Thermogemmatispora onikobensis: one gene and its partner. Each later gene encodes a partner of the first gene's protein in a complex. Links are inferred from orthologs where the notes say so. Each region holds a gene or a part of one and is shown in the gene's direction. Other genes may lie near its edges.

Region 1 (3,080 bases):
CCCGGGCCAACTCGAAGGCCGTACGTACAATACGCTCAATCTCCCCCTCACTGTAAAGCAGCGTATCGATGGCCTCCAGGCCGTGGGGAGTCTGGCGGATCTCGCTGGGCTTGCCGAAATAGATACCGCCCGTGAGTTCGCGCACGACCAGCAGGTCGGTCCCCTCAAGGATCGAAGGCTTCAGTGTTGAGGCATTCAGTAGCGCCTTAAACGGGCGCACCGGACGCAGATTCGCAAACAATTCCAGCTCTTTGCGCAGGCGGAAGAGGGCGCGCTCGGGCTGGACCTTGGAGTTGGGGCCTTCGTAGCGAGAGACGCCTCCCACCGCGCCGAAGAGGATGGCATCGCTCTCTTGACAGAGGGCCATGGTCGCATCGGAAATGGCGTCGCCCTCGGCCTCAATGGCGGCGGCTCCAACGAGGGCCTGGGTGGTCTGGAAAGTGTGGCCAAAGCGGGCACCGACCCGTTCCAGCACGCGCAGAGCCTGGGTGGTCACCTCGGGGCCGATACCATCGCCTGGCAGGACGGCGATCTTATAGGTACCCAATGCAGGAATCCTCCCTGTACGATTTAAGCCTTGACCTCCAACTTGAGGTGAACCTACGTAGGATAGGTTCGCTATCCGCTGGACGGACAGTGCCATGATAGCCGATTAGGGACAGCAAGGCAAGGCAGGAGGGGAGCAGGTCGGAAAGAGCAAGGAAAAGCCAGTGAAGAAAGAGGCTGGCAGAGTGAGAAAGCGGCTGCGGAGGCCGCCCCGCGGCGCGCCCTTTTCTGGCACCAATGGGTGAAACGTGCTATAATAAACTGCGGACCACAAGGCCAGGAGAAGCGTGCCCCTCCAAGCGAGGAACCCCTGTTCCAGTGCCGAGAGAGCAAGTCACCTCATCTTTAGCGAGGGGCAATCAGTAGAGGAGCAATCATCCTATGAGCAATACGACGAGCCAGCAAGCGGGGGAGAAAGCCTCAGTCCCTGGGACGCGGCGCAAGCCCGTTCCCATTACGATGGCGACTGGCCCCCACGAATATACGCCTGGTGATCAAGAGCTACCGGTGGCGATTACCAGCCTAGCCGATATGCTTCAATGGGCTCAAAACTGGGCGCGCTCACGCTCGGTGTGGCCGCTGGGCTATGGTCTGGCCTGCTGTGCTATCGAAATGATGGCGAGTGCCCAGTCGCACTATGACCTGTCCCGTTTTGGCTCGGAGGTCTTCCGCTCCAGTCCGCGCCAGGCCGACCTGATGATTGTCGCGGGTACGGTCTCGGTGAAAATGGCGCCGCGCTTGCGCCTGCTCTGGGAGCAGATGCCCGAGCCGAAGTGGGTGATCAGCATGGGGCAGTGTGCCAATTCGGGCGGTGAGTTCTACGATAGCTACTACACCGTTCAGGGCGTCGATACCATTGTGCCGGTTGATGTCTATGTGCCCGGTTGCCCGCCGCGGCCAGAGGCACTGATCGAAGGGCTGCTCAAGCTGCGCGAGAAGATTCTCAAGCAGGGCCTGAAGGTGCGCGGTGAGAAGGAAGGCGAGGTGTAGCCTATGCGTGGCATCCTGCAGGGAATGGGGCTGACCTTCAGCCACCTCTTCCGGCCCAAGGTGACACGGCTCTATCCTTATGAGAAGCCTAAACTACCGCCGCGGAGCCGCGGGCTGATCCAGTTGATTGCGGAAGAGGGACTCAAGACCGAACTCAATTTAAAGTGCGAGGCCTGCCTGCTCTGCGAGAAGGCCTGTCCGCCGCGCGCCATCACCATCGAGTATGAGCCGTTGCACCGCTGGAAGGAACGGCCCTGGTTCCGTTCCTATATTCGGGAGGGCGCCGAGAAATTCACTTCGCGCAAGATCCCAGAAGCGACCGGCATCTCAAAAGCCGGTTTCTATACGCCACGCATCTCCGAGTATGCGACAGAGTATCCCAATCGCCCGGTTGCACCCTGTGTGGCGATGCCGGTCAAAGATCATCTGGAGCCAGAGATTGACCTGAGCAAAGTGGACGAGTTACTGGAGCAATGGCCACATGAGGCGGCGGCTCTGCCGGCCCTGCTGGATGCTGTGATGGACCATTATGGCTACTTGCCATTGCAGGCCGCCAAACGCATCGTCCAGGCGCGCGGTGTCGATCTCAGCGATATCTTTGGGATCGCGACGCTCAGTCCAAAGTTCAAGCCGGCGCCGGCAGTCAAGGGGATTACGCGCGATGATCAGCCCGAGCGCGGGCTGGCGCCCGATAAGCGCGGGGTGTGGGGAAATATTCATCATGAGAGGCAGCCAGATGCCTGAGTTCGATTCGGCCTATCGCGTTCTGCGACGGCGCGGCGAGCCTGATCTGCGCTCGCTCCAGAGTTACCGGCAGCAGGGAGGCTATAGCGCGCTCGAACGTGCTCTGCATGATCAGACGCCTGAGCAGGTGATCCAGCTGGTGAGTGAGGCCCGCTTGCGCGGGCGCGGCGGTGCTGGGCGCCTGACGGCAGAGAAGTGGCGTATTGTGCGCCGTCAGCAGGAATCGCCCAAATACGTCATTTGCAATGCCTACGATGCCGATCCACGCTCGTGGGCAGCGCGCTCGTTGTTGGAGCGCAATCCGCACCAGGTGATCGAAGGAATCCTACTGGCCGCCTATGCCGTCGGGGCAACGGAGGCCTATTTGATGACGCGCAGCCTCTTCCGTGAGGGAATCGAGGCGGTGCAGCAAGCGCTCAATGAAGCCTTGGAGGCTGGACTGGTCGGTCGCTCGATCCTCGGGACGACCTTCCACTGTACGATTAACGTGGTCGGCTTCGACATTGGCTTCATCGGTGGAGAAGAGACAGTTCAGATTGCCGTCATCAAGGGCCGGCGCGGAATGCCCGAGCAGCGACCGCCCTATCCAGCCATCTATGGGTTGTGGGACAAGCCGACTGCCATCAACTCGCTGGAGACGCTGGCCAATGTGCCTCTCATTGTGCGCGATGGCCCCGAGGCTTTCCGGCGGCTGGGAAGTGAGACGACGCCTGGTACGAAGGTGCTGACCATCTACGATGCCGTTCCCGATGCTGAGCCGAGGGTGGTCGAGGTCCCCTTTGGAACCAGCCTGCGCGAGA
Region 2 (3,310 bases), on another replicon or contig:
ACGTTGTCAACGAAAGCCCGACCGAGCTGGATCGCCTGGCGACGCGAGTCATTCGTCTGCCGCAGCACGGAGCGGGAGCGGCGGCGCGCCTGTTGTTGGAGGCCGCTCTGCGCCAGGAGGAGCTGCGGAACCCGCGCGAGGAGGTGCGGGCCCGCGTTCTGGGAACGCCCCAGGAGACGCGACAGGCCGAGGCGCTTTGTGGCGTAGAGGTGGCGGAGGCCCTGCGCGAGCTGGCGCGCGAGATCGCAGCGGCGCCCGCGGCTCTCATTCTCTACGATGAAATGGCGACTCTGGCCCCCGGCTGTGCCAATCTGGCCCCCGACCTGCAAGCGCTGGCAGTGGTGACTGGCAACATCGACCGCCCTGGCGCCGGGGTGGGACCGCTCTTCGAAGATGCCAATTCGCTGGGGGCGCGCGACATGGGCCTGCTGCCCGATAGTCTGCCTGGCTATCGTCCGACCTCGCCGGAGGGCCTGAGTTATCAGGAGATGCTCAGCAGCGATGCGGTCAAGGCCCTCTACATCATGGGAGCCAATCCGGCCCGCCATCTGACCGATGGCAATCTGCGCCGGGGCAAAGAATTCATCGTCGTCCAGGAGATCCTGCTGACCGAGACGGCTCAGCAGGCCGATGTGGTCCTGCCGGCCCTGACCTATGCCGAGAAGGACGGCAGCATGACCAATGTCGACCACCATGTGCAGGCTATTCGCCGGGCTTTGCGTCCTCTGCCGGGAGCGCGGGCTGACTGGGAGATCCTGATGGACCTGGCGGCCCTGTTGGGCCATCCCTGGCCCTATGAGGGACCGGAGGATGTGCTCCTGGAGATTGCCGCTCAGCATCCGCTCTATCGGGGACTGACCTGGGACGGTCTGGGCCTGCAGGGGGTACGCACGGGCGAAGTGGAGGTGGCCCATGCTTAATGATACCTGGCTGCTGGTGATCGCCTCGCTTGTCAAGAGTGCCATTCTAATCGTCATCCTGTTGACGATCTTTGCCTACATGACCTGGATCGAGCGGCGCGTGGTGGCGCGCATTCAGGGCCGCCTGGGGCCGAATCGCGCCGGCCCTTTTGGGGCCTTGCAGCCGCTGGCTGACGCCATCAAGATGGCCTTCAAAGAGCAGATTATCCCGGCCCAGGCGTACAAAGTCATCTATCTGATCGCGCCGGTGATCTCGGTCGTGGTGGCCCTCAGCGCTTTCGCCGTGGTGCCGATCGGCAATAGCTGGACGCCAGGCCACCCAAGCGTCTGGGACCCGTGGGTTGGCGATATCAACGTTGGCCTGCTCTGGATTCTCTCGATCTCGTCGCTGGCCGTTTATGGCATCGTGCTCGGCGGCTGGTCCTCGGGCAACCGCTATTCGCTGCTCGGCTCGCTGCGCAGCGCGGCTCAGATGATTTCCTATGAGACCAGCCTGGGGCTTGCCCTCAGTGGTACACTGATGTGGGCCGGCACCCTGAGCATGGTCAGCATCGTCCACCAGCAGACGCTGCAGGGTCAGGGAATCTGGTTTATTGTGGCTCAGCCCCTCGGCTTCCTGATCTACATCATTGCCGCCGTGGCTGAGGTCAACCGCGCCCCGTTCGATCTGCCGGAGGCCGAGCAGGAGCTGACCGCCGGCTACCTGACGGAGTACAGCGGTCTGCGCTGGAGCCTCTATCAGATGGCCGAGTACATCAATATGGTCACGGTCAGCTCGGTGGCGACGACCCTCTTCTTTGGGGGCTGGAGCTTCTTCGGGCTGGAACGCATCCCAGTGCTGTCGATCGTGATCTTCGCGGTCAAAGTGGCCTTTTTCCTCTTCCTCTTTATCTGGTTGCGTGCCACGCTGCCGCGCATCCGCTACGACCGTTTGATGCGCCTGGGCTGGCAATTCCTGCTGCCGCTGGCGGTCCTGAACGCGGTAGTGACTGCGACCTGCGTGGCCCTGGGTCTGCCGTGGTGGGTCAACGGCCTGATCGGGCTGGTGATCATTGGGGCGGTCCTGGCTATTACCTGGCTGCGCAGTCGCCAGACGCGCTTTGCTGTCAGCAAAGCTGGCGCCGAGCTTTTGCCGCCCTCGGTGCGCCTGGTGAAGACGATCGAGCCAGAGCTGGGGCTGGTCAACGGCGGTGAGGCTGCCGTGGCGGGCATTGAGAGACAGCAGGCCCTCTTGCAGGATGGCCGCGTCCAGGTCTGAGGCGAGGCGGTGAGCAGTCGGCCAAGGCTGCTGAAAGCACAGGAAAAGAGGACGAACGCCGGAGTTCAAGAGCTGCCAGACCTGAAGGAAGAGAGTGGGCGTGTGAAGAAGTGAAAAGGAGGCGGAAGAGGAGAGGAGTCTGGCAGCTCCTTCGAAGCCTGCGAGCGAGAGTGAGAGAGTGAAGAGACGAGGCAAACACGTCTCACGGAGGCAGCGAGAGAAATCATGTCTCTAGATATTCTCAAAGGGTTAGCCACTACCCTCAAAAATATGGGGCGTAAGCCGACCACAGTCTCCTTCCCGGAGCAGGAGCGCGAGCTGCCGCCGCGCTTTCGCGGGCGCCACGTCTTGCACCGCTATCCCAACGGGCTGGAGCGCTGTGTCGGGTGCTTCCTCTGTGCGGGCGCCTGTCCCGCTGATGCCATCTATATCGAGGCGGAAGAGAACACCGAAGAGCATCGCGTCTCGCCGGGCGAGCGCTATGCAAAAGTGTTTGACGTCAACCTGCTGCGCTGCATCTTCTGTGGCTATTGCGAAGCCGCCTGTCCGACCGGGGCTATCACTTTGGAGCGGGAATACAAGCTGGCGGCCTACTATCCCGAGGATATGGTGTACCACAAGGAGCAGCTGCTGGAGCCACCTGGGCAAGCGACAGTGGGTTCAGCGGCCTATTGGTTTGATCCGCCGCCGCTTGCAGAAGAGGCCCCGCAGCCGGTACCGCAGGAGGCCCGTGTCTTTGACGGCCTGGAGGCCAGCGCGGCAGCGGTGGGCCTGGGCGATGCCCAAAAGCAACCGGAGGTTCTGCTACGCAACGAGGAGCAGGACGAGGATCGGCGCAAGTTTTTGCAGGCCGACGAGGAGGGCAGACAAGCATGAGCGGGGTAGCGCTGATCATCTCCTTTTTTGTGCTGGCCGTGGCGAGCGTGGCCTCGGCCCTGGGTGTGATTCTCTTTCGCAACGCGGTTCATAGTGCCCTGAGCCTGATTTTGACCCTGCTCTTTCTGGCCATGTTCTATCTGCAGCTCGGGGCCATGTTTATTGCCATTGTACAGATCTTGATCTATGCCGGCGCCATTATGGTGCTCTTCCTCTTCGTCGTGACGATGCTGGCCGCTGACCCGCGTGATCCCGA

The links.
Region 2: the proteins of BGC09_RS08980 (region 1) and nuoH are in contact, whole or in part, in a crystal structure (PDB 6Y11), measured with the Thermus thermophilus proteins. The link is inferred for Thermogemmatispora onikobensis from one-to-one orthologs. Residues at the interface, in WP_096411117.1 of Thermus thermophilus: Arg16, Glu17, Gly18, Leu24, Leu27, Val28, Trp30, Gly31, Arg32, Asn34, Ser35, Trp37, Thr54, Asp55, Ala56, Asp59, Ala61, Arg62, Phe63, Gly64, Glu66, Val67, Phe68, Arg69, Ala70, Ser71, Arg73, Gln74, Ala75, Asp76; in WP_096411122.1 of Thermus thermophilus: Arg36, Val44, Arg45, Met46, Gly47, Pro48, Asn49, Arg50, Val51, Leu57, Gln58, Ala61, Asp62, Ile64, Lys65, Ile67, Phe68, Lys69, Glu70, Ile72, Val74, Glu223, Ala224, Glu225, His233, Thr234, Glu235, Tyr236, Ser237, Trp241.

Annotation. Positions count from the first base shown.
Region 1 is NZ_BDGT01000015.1:99,285-102,364, forward strand. Bases 1-2,770 are described here. They hold BGC09_RS08980 (NADH-quinone oxidoreductase subunit B), read left to right. Parts: upstream 1-1,005; coding sequence 1,006-1,536; downstream 1,537-2,770. Other genes in these bases: leuB (3-isopropylmalate dehydrogenase), read right to left, coding at 1-547; BGC09_RS22835 (hypothetical protein), read left to right, coding at 1,540-2,280; BGC09_RS08990 (complex I 51 kDa subunit family protein), read left to right, coding at 2,273-2,770. Outside these bases: more of BGC09_RS08990, read left to right, coding at 2,771-3,080. UniProt on the Escherichia coli protein: NDH-1 shuttles electrons from NADH, via FMN and iron-sulfur (Fe-S) centers, to quinones in the respiratory chain. The immediate electron acceptor for the enzyme in this species is ubiquinone.
Region 2 is NZ_BDGT01000012.1:58,105-61,414, forward strand. The notes cover bases 46-3,045. They hold nuoH (NADH-quinone oxidoreductase subunit NuoH), read left to right. Parts: upstream 46-912; coding sequence 913-2,178; downstream 2,179-3,045. Other genes in these bases: nuoG (NADH-quinone oxidoreductase subunit NuoG), read left to right, coding at 46-920. Outside these bases: more of nuoG, read left to right, coding at 1-45; BGC09_RS07560 (NADH-quinone oxidoreductase subunit J family protein), read left to right, coding at 3,051-3,310. UniProt on the Escherichia coli protein: NDH-1 shuttles electrons from NADH, via FMN and iron-sulfur (Fe-S) centers, to quinones in the respiratory chain. The immediate electron acceptor for the enzyme in this species is believed to be ubiquinone.